DNA from 2 places in the Marinobacter sp. EN3 genome. Region 1 is predicted to be linked to the other one. Evidence: riboswitches for the same ligand, from Rfam matches in the RefSeq annotation. Region 1 holds a riboswitch; the other holds the start of a gene.
The links. Region 1 has a riboswitch for thiamine pyrophosphate ahead of thiC (phosphomethylpyrimidine synthase ThiC). Riboswitches for the same ligand answer to the same signal wherever they lie in the genome.
Positions count from the first base shown of each region.

Region 1 (7,122 bases):
GTCATCAAAGCGCACGATGTCGTCCTCTCCGAGATAGGAGCCGGACTGAACTTCAATAAGCTCCAGATCTATAACGCCGGGGTTTTCAAGGGAGTGAACCTGCCCGATGGGAATATAGGTGGACTGGTTTTCCGTGACCAGATAGGTTTTCTCTCCGTTGGTCACTTTTGCGGTCCCGCTCACAACAATCCAGTGTTCTGCCCGGTGATGATGCATTTGCACCGAGAGCTTGGCGCCGGGCTTCACGGTAATGCGTTTGACCTGATAACGGCTGCCGTTGTCGATGCAATCGTACACACCCCAGGGGCGATAGACTTCCCGATGGTTCATGTGCTCGTGCCGGCCATCGTTCTTGATGGTTTCCACGATTTTTTTCACATCCTGCACATGGTCCTTGTGGGCGACCAGCAGTGCGTCTTTGGTTTCCACGATGACCAGATCTTTCACGCCGACGGTGCTCACTAGGCGGCTGTCGGCCCGAACCAGGGTGTTGGCTGTGTTTTGGGCAATCACGTCGCCGTTGAAGCTGTTGCCGTTGGTGTCTTTCTCACTGACTGCCCAGAGGGCGGACCAGGAGCCAATGTCACTCCAGCCGGCGTCCAGTGATACGACGGCGGCGTTGTCGGTTTTTTCCATGACCGCGTAGTCGATGGAATCTTCCGGGCAATCGGCAAATACGTTTTCGTTCACACGAACGAAGTGAAGGTCCTCGCTGGCATCATCCATGGCTGCCTGGCAGATGGCCAGGATGTCGGGGCGATGCTTTTTCAGTTCTTCAATATAGGTGCGGGCGCCAAACATGAACATGCCGCTGTTCCACAGGTAGTCCCCCGAGGCCAGGTATTCTTCGGCCGTCTTCTGGTCCGGCTTCTCGACAAAGCGATTAACCTTGAAGCTCTCCTCGTCCAGTGCCGGGCCTTGCTGGATGTAGCCATAACCGGTTTCTGGGTGTCCCGGCACAATGCCGAAGGTAACCAGTTTACCTTGGTTGGCCAGTGGAATGGCGCGGGCAATGCCCGCCTGGAAGGCTGGCGTATCCTGAATAAGGTGGTCCGCTGCCAGTACCAGCATCAAAGGGTCTTCGTTTTCGTCGACGGTTTTTGCCAGTTGGAGGGCAGCCAGGGCTATGGCCGGCGCGGTGTTTCGCCCGCAGGGTTCCAGAATGATTCTGGCGTCGTCATGGCCTGCTTGGCGCATCTGCTCAGCGGCCAGGAACCGGTGCTCCTCGTTGCAGATGAGCGTTGGGTCGGCTGCTTCCATGCTTTTCAGTCGCGCAACTGTCAGCTGCAGCATCGACAGTTTGTCATCGGTCAGTTTCAGGAACTGTTTCGGATTCAGTTGTCTGGACATCGGCCATAGGCGCGAGCCGGTGCCACCGGCCATGATGACTGGATAGATCATTTTGATGCTCCGGAGCGTTTCCTGCGCTTCTTGTTATAGAATCCGGGGTCCTCTGGGTTCGGTCGGGTCTTGAACCGGCGGTGCATCCAGAGATACTGATCCGGTGCTTTTCGAATTTCATTTTCAATAACCGCGTTGATGCGCGTGGCATCTTCGAGATCGTCCCCGCTTGGGAAATGCTCTAAAGGTGGGTGGAAATAGATGTCATATCCGGGCTTGTCTTCTCGACGGAAATGACTGAATGGCATCACTACGCACTTACTGCGTTCAGCAATGCGGGAGGTTGCTGTGATTGTGCCTGCGGGTACGCCGAAAAAGGGTGCGAAGACGATGTCTTTCCTGCCATAGTCCTGGTCGGTGGCGTACCACACAGCATGGTTGTCTTTCAGGCTGCGTAACAGTCCGCGAAGATCTTTGGCCGCCAGTACTTTGCCGTAGCGTTTGGCGCGTGAGCGGGTCATTACGGCGTTCATCAGCGGGTTGTTGTGGTCGCGCTGCATGACATCAGAATCGATATACAGGGTTGCCAGGGAACCACCCATTTCCAATGTGCTGTAGTGGCCGCCAATCAGCAAAATGCCGTGACCTTCCTGTTTGGCTTTCTCGAAATGTTCGAGGCCATGAATAGAGGTGATTTTTTTCAGCTTTTCAGTGTTTCTGAACCACCCAATTCCAATTTCCATCAGGCCAATGCCATTGGCGATAAATGAGTTGCGGACCAAGGCCGCCCGTTGTTTGTCATTGTATTCCGGAAAACACAGCTGGATATTTGTTTCGGTGATGTGCCGGCGGCTCTTCGCCAACTTCCATGTGATCAGTCCGGCAGCTTTCCCCAACTTCCACTGAATACGCAGGGGAAGCTGTGCGGTAAACCACATGAGAGCAATGCCCACCCAGGTTGGCCACCAGCGGGGATGGAGGTAGGCTGAGTAGTCAGTATTCCGGGATTTTTGGCGGTACTTCTTATTCAAAATTGCTGTTCCTGAATCGACAAAAAGTTTGTCCGAAGGCAAGATGCCCCGCGATACAATGATTTCACTATGATAACGCATCATTTCGCCGGGAGTCCCGCGTGTTGCTCTTCATTTATTCGCAGCTAATCAGGTTGGCGTTGCCATTGATTTTGTGCCGGTTATGGTGGCGTGGTCGGAAGGCGCCCGCGCGTCGAGAGAAATGGTGGCATCGTTTAGGCTATGTTCCAGAGATGTCGGGTACAGTTATATGGGTACATGCGGTATCCGTTGGTGAGACGATTGCAGCAGGTCCTATGGTCGGGCGGCTGGTTGCGGAAAATCCCGATGCCTCCATTCTAATGACTGCGACAACTGAAACAGGACTGGCCCAGGCCCGGAAGATGTTTGGCGACAAAATTGCCTACGCCTACGCCCCATACGACACGCCAGGCTCCGTAGGGCGCTTTCTGAAACAAATAAAGCCTCGCATCCTGGTAGTGATGGAAACCGAAATCTGGCCGAACCTGATCACCCAGTGCTACCGCAAACAGGTTCCCGTTTTCCTCATCAACGCCCGTCTCTCGGAGCGTTCGGCCCGGGGCTACGAGCGGGTGCGGGGACTGGTCCGACCGGTCATGCAGAAAATTACCTGGATCGCCGCCCAGGCGGAGAAAGATGCTGAGCGTTTTCGGCGCATTGGTGTCGCACCGGCCAGTGTGGAAGTGACGGGTAGCGTGAAATTTGACGTGGATATCACCGAAGGCATTCGTGAGTCAGCCCGCCAGTGTCGACAAATCCTGGGAGCGCGGCCCGTGTGGGTCGCTGGCAGTACGCATGCCGGCGAAGATGAACAGCTGCTGGAGGCCCATCGGGCGGTGCTCGGGCAACACCCGCAGGCTTTGCTGGTGATTGTGCCCCGCCACCCGGACCGGTTTGGTTCGGTGGCGGAGCTGGCGGAAAAAGCCGGTTTCAACGTGGCCCGCCGCTCACTGCAGCAAGATCCTGCCCATGCTCAGGTATACCTGGGCGACACCATGGGCGAGCTGATGATGCTCTACGGCGCGGGTGACATGGCGTTTGTCGGCGGTTCATTGATTGAAAGGGGCGGGCACAACCCGCTGGAGCCGGCGGCCTGGGGTATTCCGGTACTTTCCGGCCCGCATGTGTTCAACTTTGAGACGGTGTATGAGCGCCTTCGTGCCGGCGAGGGTGTGGTGATGGTCCAAAGCGGGGACGAGTTGGGCCAGGCCGTGGTCCGTTTAATGGCGACCCGGGAAGAACGGCAGGCTCTGGGGGAGCGGGCACTGGCGGTGGTGAATAAAAATCGCGGGGCACTGGACAGGGTCGTTGAGGGTATTGTCGAGCGCCTGTAAAAACGGGCCCCTGAATCAGGAGGCCCGCCTGGCTGGTGTAATGCTCAAGGCCAGCGTTATTGCATCGGGTCGTCCAGCACTTCCTCATCGTTGGCCAGTGCCTCTATGCCCTGAGCGCCTTCACTGAGCCAGTTGTTCAGGTCAATCAGGTCCTGCGGGCTCAGGGTGCCTGCCGCCTGCTTCAGTTGCAGGGTGTTGATCACGTAGTCATAGCGGGCGTTGGCGTAATCCCGCAGGGCCACGTAGTACGCACGTTCTGCATCCAGCACTTCCACAATGTTCCGGGTACCTACATCATAGCCGGCGCGGGTTGCATCCAGTGCACTGCGGCGGGAGATGATGGTCTGCTCAAGGGCAGAGGCTGTCTCCACGTTGTTGTTCACGGTCAGGAACAGGCTGCGGGTGTTTACCTGTACATCGCGACGGACGGTGTTCAGATCCTGCTCTGCAGCGGTGACCAGAGAGCGTTGTTGGCGCACGCCGGCCTGGGTGCCGCCGCCCATATAGAGAGGCACGTTGAGCTCCAGGCCAATAACCCCCTGGGTTCCTTCCTGCTGAGGGTTTCGGGCGCCGTCCAGCTCGGACTCGCCATAGGATGCCACCAGGTCCAGTGTTGGCAAATGGCCGGATTTGGCAACTTTAAGATTGGCCTCGCTGGCGTTCAGTTGTGATAAAGCCGCTTGAATGGACCAGTTCTGGTCCAGGGCTGTTGTTTCCCAGGCATTCGGGTTCATGGGCTCAGGTCGACCGAGCGGGAAATTCTCGCGCAGGTTTTCCAGGTCATCGGCGTATTCGCCGGTCAGTCGCGCCAGCTGCTCGCGGGCGACATTCAGCTGGTTGTCGGCTGCGATGCGCTGGCTTTTGCTGTCGTCATAGCTGGCGCGGGCTTCGTACACCTCGGTGATGGCGATCAGGCCGACGTCGAAGCGTTCCTGCGCCTGTTCATACTGGCGCTGGATTGCTGCTTCAGTCGCGCGAGCTGTTGCAACGGTATCCTGAGCGCGCAGGACATTAAAATAGGCGGTTGCAACATCCAGAATAAGTTGTTGCTGGGCCAGGTTGTACTGGGCCTGGGCGGCTTCGGTCTGGAACTGGCTGGCGTCGTAGCGGAACCAGTTGTCGGCGCGGAAAACCGGTTGCGACAATTGCACGCCATAGTTGAATGACTTGTAGCTGTCTCCCGGGCCGTTTTCAGCGTCGAAATCCGTGTGGTTGGCTTCGGCAAACGCACCAACCTGCGGCAATAAGGTACTCTTGCTCACATCGCTGGCGGCTTGCTGGGCCTGAAACTGTGCCAGCGCAGAGGCGATGCCGGAGTCATATGACAGTGCCTGCTCATAAGCCTCCACAAGATCCAGAGAGAAAGCGGGCTGGGCTGCCAGCAGGGTGATCAAACCTGGAAGTAAACGTTTCTTCATTATTGCTCCTGAAAACTATCTCCGGGCATCCGTGATCTGGACACAGGTATTGGCAGGTCAACGTGTAGAGCTCGGGTTTATCCCGATAGTGACCCAAAGGTATTGGTGGCCCATTATGGACAATAATCGTTCCCGTCTCTACACTTGAAAAGCTCACTCATTTTGTGAGCAAAACAGAATATTTATCGCGTCTTGACGGGGTGCTGATTTGCCTGAACCAGGTGATCGGCTGAGATTGCAACGCAGAACCCGCGACCTGATCCGGATAATACCGGCGTAGGGATTAAGACCGTACGAACCATGCCAGAAGTAGGTTTCGAATTACCTTCGGCATAACTCCGTCATACGCGACCCGACCACCTGAGCAAACACGGGAGCAGACGATGACGGACATCCCATCCTACCTGAGCGATTCCGCACAAGTAGACTCCGCAGCAATCAAACCATTACCAAGCTCACGAAAAATATACGTGCAGGGTAGCCGAGCCGATCTGCGCGTGCCTATGCGGGAAATTACTGTGGGTGACACGCCCACTGAAATGGGCGGGGAAAAGAATCCGCCAGTGGTGGTGTACGACACCTCCGGGCCCTATTCAGACCCGGAAGCCAGCATCGATCTGCGTAAGGGGCTGTCGCCGGTGCGCGCTGCATGGATTGCCGAACGCGGCGATGTCGAACAACTGGAAGGGTATACCTCTGAGTTTACCCGCCGGCGTATGAAAGATCCGACTCTGGATCCGCTCCGGTTTATGGACGAGCGCAAACCCCTGCGTGCCAAACCCGGCAACAATGTGTCCCAGATGCATTACGCCCGGCAGGGCATTGTTACGCCGGAAATGGAGTACATTGCCATCCGGGAGAACATGAAGCTGCAGGAAGCCCGAGAGAATGGATTGCTGGCCGAGCAGCACCCCGGCCAGTCATTCGGTGCCAACTTGCCGAAAGAAATCACCCCGGAATTCGTTCGCGACGAAGTGGCCCGTGGCCGCGCCATCATTCCAGCCAACATCAACCACCCGGAAATCGAACCGATGATCATCGGCCGCAACTTCCTGGTGAAGATCAACGGCAACATTGGCAACTCGGCAGTGACCTCCTCCATTGAAGAGGAAGTGGAAAAACTCACCTGGGGCATTCGCTGGGGAGCGGATACCATCATGGATCTGTCCACCGGCAAGAACATTCACGAAACCCGGGAATGGATCATCCGCAACTCCCCGGTCCCCATCGGCACCGTGCCCATCTACCAGGCCCTGGAAAAAGTCGGCGGCGTGGCCGAAGATCTGACCTGGGAAATCTTCCGCGACACCTTGATTGAACAGGCGGAGCAGGGCGTGGATTACTTCACCATCCACGCCGGCGTGCGCCTGCACCACGTACCACTGACCGCCAAACGCACCACCGGCATCGTGTCCCGAGGTGGTTCCATCATGGCCAAGTGGTGCCTGGCTCACCACAAGGAAAGTTTCCTGTACGAGCACTTTGAAGACATCTGCGAAATCATGAAGGCCTATGATGTCTCCTTCAGTCTTGGTGACGGCTTGCGCCCGGGCTCTATTGCCGATGCCAATGATGCCGCCCAGTTTGGTGAACTGGAAACTCTCGGAGAACTCACCAAAATTGCCTGGAAGCACGACGTCCAGTGCATGATCGAAGGCCCCGGCCATGTGCCGATGCAGTTGATCAAGGAGAACATGGACAAACAGCTGGAATGCTGTGACGAAGCGCCGTTCTATACGCTCGGACCGCTGATCACCGATATTGCCCCGGGCTATGACCACATCACGTCTGGCATTGGGGCGGCCATGATCGGTTGGTACGGTTGTGCCATGCTTTGTTATGTCACGCCCAAGGAACACCTTGGACTGCCCAACAAGGACGACGTGAAAACCGGCATTATCACCTACAAGATCGCCGCGCATGCTGCAGACCTTGCAAAAGGTCACCCGGGTGCCCAGATCCGCGACAATGCGTTGT
Region 1 is NZ_AXCC01000018.1:49,716-56,837, forward strand. Features, by position in the region: gene Q675_RS25745 (mannose-1-phosphate guanylyltransferase/mannose-6-phosphate isomerase) at 1-1,401, opposite strand, end outside; gene lpxL (LpxL/LpxP family Kdo(2)-lipid IV(A) lauroyl/palmitoleoyl acyltransferase) at 1,398-2,456, opposite strand; gene waaA (lipid IV(A) 3-deoxy-D-manno-octulosonic acid transferase) at 2,474-3,727, shown strand; gene Q675_RS25760 (TolC family outer membrane protein) at 3,784-5,145, opposite strand; TPP riboswitch at 5,332-5,445, shown strand; gene thiC (phosphomethylpyrimidine synthase ThiC) at 5,529-7,122, shown strand, end outside.

Region 2 (7,122 bases), on a different contig from region 1:
TTACGGCGCATTTGCGGCCGTAGTTGCTTAATAAACGATCAACCGCTGTCGTCCGGACACACGTCCCTTTCCCCATTGAGTCGGGCCGGGGAGCCCTGGCATTTATCGGCTTCAATTTGACGACCAGAGAGTGGCGAGAAGTTCAGTTTTTCAGGTAGCATTTTAAAAGCGGCTGTTGGTGCTTGGTGAACGATGTAAGATCCTGAAACTATAGCACTTTCAGCCTCTTTCTTTTATCCCCTCGTTAGAAATACCGGTTAGCAACCTCCGCAAGAAAGGCCTTACCGATGAGTTCGTCAGCCAGGGCGAGAACGACAAGGGCGGCCATGAAACCGAGGCCATGCGCAAACATTACCGACTGGTGGTGCCACCGAAGCGCGCACGCTCGACGCTCACCTACATTGGTAAGGCTGCCAGCAAGTAACGCAGTTCGTCAGGAAGTTGAGTATCTGGAGGGATGAAATCGAGGTTTTGGCGCCCAGGATGGGCCGGATTCAGGCCTCGAAAATTTTTCTCGGAATTTTCTCGGTGCAGAATGCAACTATTTCTTATCGCTGCAAACCGTTGGAAACATTGGAGAAAAATGGAGGCGCGGGTCGGAATCGAACCGGCGTACACGGAGTTGCAGTCCGCTGCATAACCACTCTGCCACCGCGCCGGGGAAGCCTGGATTCTGGCTTTTGCTCTCAGGAGGCATTGAGAGACTTGGAGAAATTGGAGCGGGAAACGAGATTCGAACTCGCGACCCCAACCTTGGCAAGGTTGTGCTCTACCAACTGAGCTATTCCCGCTCTAATGTTTCAGAGGCATTGCCTCGTCAACGGCTGCGTATTCTACGGATTCCGCCTTCGCCGTCAACACCTTTTTTTCAACTTTCTGTTTTTACTGAAAATCTGCACAAAGTTTAGCCAGCAACGATTCAGGATCGATCCCCAGCCACCGCTGTGGTACTTCGCGCACCAGCCAGCTGCCCGGCGGAATCGCAGTTCAGGTAACTGGAGGACTGGAGCCATTCCTGATCGGGATAGTATTTAAACACCAGCTGTCCGCCCTTGAGCTCGTCTACCACGGTTTTGATGATTTGATTGTCTACCGCCGGGCAGCCATGACTACGGCCGATTCTGCCGTACTTTGTTACCCAGCTGTCCTGAACGTAGTCTGCACCATGGATAACAATCGCCCGCTGACGAGCAAGATCATTGAACCCTGGTTCCAGTCCGTCAAGGCGTAACGAATAGCCATGGGACCCCCGATAGGATTCGGCGGCTTTGAACAGGCCGATACTGGACTGGTGACTGCCCTCGATATTGGAAAATGCGGTTGCCTCAGCATTACCGGAGTTTTTACCGTGAGCCACGAGGTCACGAAGGATTAATTCTCCTTCGTTCAGATCAAACAGCCACAGCCTTTCTTTCGAGGACGGCAAAGAGAAGTCGATCACAGCCAGCCGCTCCGGCATGGCTGTGCCATTGCTGATGGCGCAACGGGTTGCCTTGAGTGCGGCTTCGAGAACCTGCGGGCTGAGCTTGGGAGCCGCGGAAGCCAAACGTCCAAACATATCATCGTTCGCGGTTTGGGCGTGGCCTGCGGCCGACAACCCGAGGGTAAAAAGCGCGCCTGCAACCAGAGCAGAAATTCCTCGTCGTTTGTGATGCTTGGGCATCAAACTTACCTCTCAACCAGATAGAAGCTGCATAAATCCGCAGATCAAAAAATGCCCTATTCTACCAATAAAAAATGAGACACCCGTCATCGCCGTACAAAAATTAAACAAGCAGTAATCAAACATACGAATTCCGGGGTGTGGCTCCGGCGTGATAGCATTGGCTCAACTCAACGGGGTGCCTGGAGGGCTGAGACCATACCCGCGGAACCTGACCCGGTTAATACCGGCGTAGGGATTGAGTCACCACCTTTCGTGGTGTTCGCGGCATGGCACCCCCGCTACTGAACAAGGTGCCAATGTATGATTTCACGCTTGATTCCCGCGTTGTTCGCCGTGTCGCTGCCGCTGATGGTTGCCGCCGATGAACCGACCGTCCTGAATGTGTATACCCATCCCTCCTTTGCCGCCGAATGGGGCCCGGGGCCCGCGGTTAAAGAGGCGTTTGAAGCCCAATGCGGGTGCTCCCTGAACTACACCGTATTGGACAGCGGCGGAGACATTCTGCAAAGGCTCCGGCTGGAAGGAAGCTCCACTCCGGCAGATGTGGTTCTGGGGCTGGATACCGGCACCATGGAGACCGCTCGGCAAACCGGCCTTCTGGGCCGCCACGGCCAATCACTGGAACGCCTGGCATTGCCTGTTAACTGGGACGACGACACTTTCGTGCCCTACGACTGGGGCTATTTTGCCTTTGTCTACGATACCGAGCAGTTGTCGGAGCCGCCCTCAAGCCTTGAAGAACTGGTCAACGCGCCAGACGATCTCAAGATCATTATTCAGGATCCGCGCACCAGCACACCGGGACTCGGCCTGTTGCTCTGGATGCATGCCGTCTATGGTGATGAAGCGCCAGCAAAGTGGCAGCAGCTCAGCGACAAGATTCTCGCAACCACCCAAAGCTGGAGTGACGGTTATTTCTCGCTATTCATGAATGGCGAAGCGCCTATGATCCTCTCTTACAGCACCTCTCCTGCGTATCACATGGCTATCGACAAAACTGCCCGTTATCAGGCGGCCCGTTTCAATGAAGGACATTACCTGCAGGTGGAAGTCGCCGCCCAGGTGGAAAGCTCCGATAACAAGACACTTGCCAGAGAGTTTCTGGACTTCATGCTGACTGCGGACTTCCAGCGTCATATTCCACTGAAGAATGTGATGTATCCGGCGGTCGATCTTGGCGATGAATTGCCAGACGTTTTCGACAAGCTGATTACACCACCCGAAGCCCTGTATATAGACCCCGCGACAGTTGCCACCATTCGCCGACAGTTGGTGAACGACTGGCTTGATGCACTGACCGACTAATGTGATGCCAACACACGCGAGAGCCGCCCCCTTCAGCCATCCTGGCTGGCAAATCTGGCCTGGCCTGTTACTCGGCACCGGGCTATTGCTGCTCGTGGCACTTGGCTTGGGGAGCATACTACAGGAGGCCGGTGAGCTGGATCTGGGGCGCACGCTAGCAAGCGCCTATTTCCAGAGCGTGGTCCGATTTACCCTTTGGCAGGCCTTTTTATCTGTCCTGTTAAGCCTGGCGCTGGCGCTCCCGGTAGCGACCGCCCTCGCCCGCTACAAAGGCTTCCCTGGTCGCACATTGATTCTGCGGCTGATGGAGTTGAGTCTGGTTTTACCCACTATCGTGGCAGTCTCAGGCATCATAGCGGTGTTTGGTCGGCAGGGCTGGTTAACCGGTCTGCTCAATACTTGGCTTCCTGGAAATGGTTGGAATCTTTATGGGCTGAACGGCATTCTGCTCGCCCACGTGTTCTTCAATGCGCCACTGGCGGCCCGAATCCTGTTGCAGGCTCTGGATTCCATACCCGCGCCACGAATGAGAACCGCCTCTCAGCTTGGGCTCGGCGGCTGGTGGCTGTGGCGTGCGGTACACTGGCCCGCCATCAAACCGGTACTGCCCGGCGTGGCGGCACTGGTGTTCACGCTGTGCTTCACCAGTTTTGCCATCATCATGACTCTGGGCGGAGGGCCAGGAACAACCACCCTGGAAGTCGCCATCTACCAGGCTCTTCGCTTCGAGTTTGATTTCGCCCGTGCCGCACTGTTCGCTATTCTTCAATTAGTTATTTGTGGCAGCCTATGGTGGCTGGTTTTCCGGAAACGGTTAGATACCGCGGTACTGCCAAACCGTCGGTTATCACGCCCCGTCCCTCTGTTTGCACGGCCTTGGCAAGGGTTTTCAGCGGGTCTGCTCCTGGCGATTTTCACGGCCTTTCTGGTCGCGCCACTACTGGCCATTATCCTGCGCGGTTTACCGGCGTTATGGCCAACGGCGGATGCTTCTTCTATTTACCGGCAGCTCTTGCCGGCCACCGCCCGCAGCCTGTTCATCGCCCTTCCAGCCGGGCTGGGCTCGGTGCTCGTTGCCTTGCTAACTCTGGCAGCCGCCAACCGGGCTGGTCGGCGCTGGCTGGCCATAGTGCCAGCCGTCACCGGCTATCTCCCCTTAATCGTTCCGCCTCTGGTACTGGGGACCGGACTTTTTATTCTGTTAAGGCCGCAATTGGGGAATACCATGCAGGGCTGGTTCCTGGTGGCACTGATCAACGGGCTGATGGCCGTGCCGTTTGTGCTACAGATACTGCGCGGACCTCTCGCAAGCCTGGACTCCGGATCACTCAAACAGGCAGACCAACTGGGCATCCTGGGCTGGTATCGATGGCGATGGCTGTATTGGCCGTATCTGCGCCGTCCAGTTGCTCTGGCCCTGGCGTATGGTGTGGCATTATCTCTGGGTGACTTCGGTGTTATCGCCCTGTTCGGCAGTCCCGGCAAACCCACTCTCCCCGTTTTGCTATATCAGCAACTGGGTAGTTACCGCTTAGGGGAGGCCGCAGGTACCGGACTCTGGCTGTTGGGGCTACTGATACTGATTTTTGTATCGCTCTCCGGTGTTCCCGGCATTAAGTCCAGAACAACTTCCGCTGCGAGCCAACCACTGCCGGAGCCTGAACATGCTTGAGATCAAAGATCTGGCCTTCGAGTATGGCCCTGACGGCCATCTCTGGCGATTCGATTTTTCCGTGCCTGCTGGTGAATGTCTGGCCATCCAGGGCCCGAGCGGTTCCGGCAAATCAACCCTGCTCAGTCTGGTTGCAGGTTTTCTCCCGCCAGCCAGCGGCCGGATTCTCTGGCAGGACAAGCCGATCCACTTGCTAAAACCCTGGCAGCGCCCGGTAACGAGCGTGTTCCAGGAACACAACCTGTTCGAGCACCTGGATGTCTTTACCAATATTGGCCTTGGCATTCACCCCGGTCTCAAGCTGGATGAATCTCAACGCCACGCCATTGAAGCCGGACTGGAACGCACCGGGTTAGCAGGTTTCGGTCCCAGAATGCCTGGCGAGCTTTCCGGTGGCCAACGCCAGCGCGTTGCCTTGCTGCGAGCCATCCTGCGGCGCCAACCATTGCTGTTGCTGGATGAGCCGATGACTGGCCTGGACACCGAGACCCGGAAGATTCTGTACGCCATGCTGCTGGAAGAGAAAGCCCGGGGCATCACCATGCTACTGGCCAGTCACGATGAAGAAGAACGCAGAATACTGGCAGACAGCCACTGGAATCTTTAAGCTTTCAGAGAACTCAAACAGGGACTCCGTGACTCCGTGGCAAATGAACCAGGCCTATCTCAGCCACTTGGCGCCCACACTCCCGGTAACGCCGAATTCGGTGGCCATACGCTGAAGTTTTCCGGCGACTGGACTCTGTCCCACTATTCCGCCCTGAATCGGCAAACAACTGCCCTGAAACCTCGCGCAGCCGCCTGCAACCCGGATTTTTCCGGCCTGGGCCGCCTGGACACCGCCGGCGCTTCGTTGATGGTGAAACTGCTCGGCAGCGAGGCTCTGATCAGCGCTCTGGGCCAGGCCGATTTACCGGATGAACAGCGTGCCCTGATCCACGCCGTCGCAGAAGCCATGAATCAGCCATCGGCGGATGTCGCAACCGTTAACCCTGCCGTGGCGTTCCTGGCGGAGATCGGAAAGAAGGTGACCACGCTGTGGCAACTTGTCTGGTTGCTGGCGGGGTTTATTGGCCAGACGCTGGGCACCCTGTTCTACATCCTGCCCCGGCCTACTCGCTGGCGTATAACACCCTTTGTGGCGGCACTACACGACACCGGTCTGAATGCCCTGCCCATTGTTGCCCTGCTTACCTTTCTGGTTGGCGCCGTGGTTGCGTTTCTTGGCGCGACAGTTCTTGAGGACTTTGGCGCAACCATTTACACCGTGGATCTGGTGGCGTTCTCGTTCCTGCGGGAGTTCGGCGTACTTCTGGCAGCCATCCTGCTGGCCGGCCGAACCGCCAGTGCATTCACCGCACAGATTGGCGCCATGAAAGTCAATGAAGAACTCGACGCTATTCGCACCCTGGGTCTCAATCCGGTGGAACTGCTGGTCGTTCCCCGGGTATTGGCAATGATGTTCAGCCTCCCCATTCTCACGTTTATCGGCATGATCTCGGGCATGGTCGGTGGGGCTGTGGTCTGCGCAGTGGCTCTGGACATTCCACCCAGCCAGTTCATTGCCATTGTCGAACGGGATATCGCCCTGAAGCACTTCCTGGTCGGCCTTGGCAAGGCGCCGGTGTTCGCATTTCTGATCGCCGTCATTGGTTGCCTGGAAGGCTTCAAAGTGGCCGGCAGTGCTCAGTCTGTCGGGGAACACACCACCTCCAGCGTGGTGCAGTCTATCTTTATGGTGATACTGCTGGATTCCGTGGCAGCGCTGTTTTTCATGGAAATGGGTTGGTAAGGCATGGCGGATCATCCGGTCATACAGGTACGCGCACTCGACAACCGGTTCGGCAGCCACATCGTTCATGAGAAACTCGATCTGGATCTGTATCCCCGGGAGATTCTTGGTGTGGTCGGCGGCTCCGGCACCGGCAAGTCCGTTCTACTGCGCAGTATTGTTGGCCTGAATCCACCATCCGGCGGGCACATCACCGTTTTTGGTGAAGATTTGACGGAATTATCCGCCACCGAACGTTCTCGCTATGAGCAACGTTTCGGGGTTCTGTTTCAGGGCGGTGCCTTGTTCACCTCACTGAACCTTGAGCAGAACATCGCGCTGCCGCTGATTGAACACGCCCGGCTGTCGCGGGCCGAAGCGGAGGAACTGGCCCGAATGAAACTGGCCTTGACCGGCCTGCCACCAGAAGCCGCCACGAAATACCCGGCCGAACTCTCCGGCGGTATGGTCAAGCGGGCGGCCCTGGCCCGGGCGCTGGCGCTGGACCCGGAAATCCTGTTTCTGGATGAACCAACCGCCGGTCTGGACCCGATCGGCGCTGCCGCCTTTGATGAGCTGATTGTCACCCTTCGCAACGCACTGGGCCTTACGGTGTTTCTTGTTACCCACGATCTGGATACCCTGTACACCACCTGTGACCGTGTTGCGGTTCTGTCTCAACGCAGGGTGCTGGTTGCCGATACTCTG
Region 2 is NZ_AXCC01000021.1:41-7,162, forward strand. Features, by position in the region: tRNA gene Q675_RS26390 (tRNA-Cys) at 585-658, opposite strand; tRNA gene Q675_RS26395 (tRNA-Gly) at 716-791, opposite strand; gene Q675_RS26400 (murein L,D-transpeptidase catalytic domain family protein) at 920-1,663, opposite strand; TPP riboswitch at 1,828-1,918, shown strand; gene thiB (thiamine ABC transporter substrate binding subunit) at 1,967-2,971, shown strand; gene thiP (thiamine/thiamine pyrophosphate ABC transporter permease) at 2,976-4,643, shown strand; gene Q675_RS26415 (ATP-binding cassette domain-containing protein) at 4,636-5,250, shown strand; gene Q675_RS26420 (ABC transporter permease) at 5,287-6,435, shown strand; gene Q675_RS26425 (ABC transporter ATP-binding protein) at 6,439-7,122, shown strand, end outside.
Region 2: linked by a shared signal. The riboswitch ahead of thiB (thiamine ABC transporter substrate binding subunit) and the one ahead of thiC (phosphomethylpyrimidine synthase ThiC) in region 1 are both predicted to bind thiamine pyrophosphate.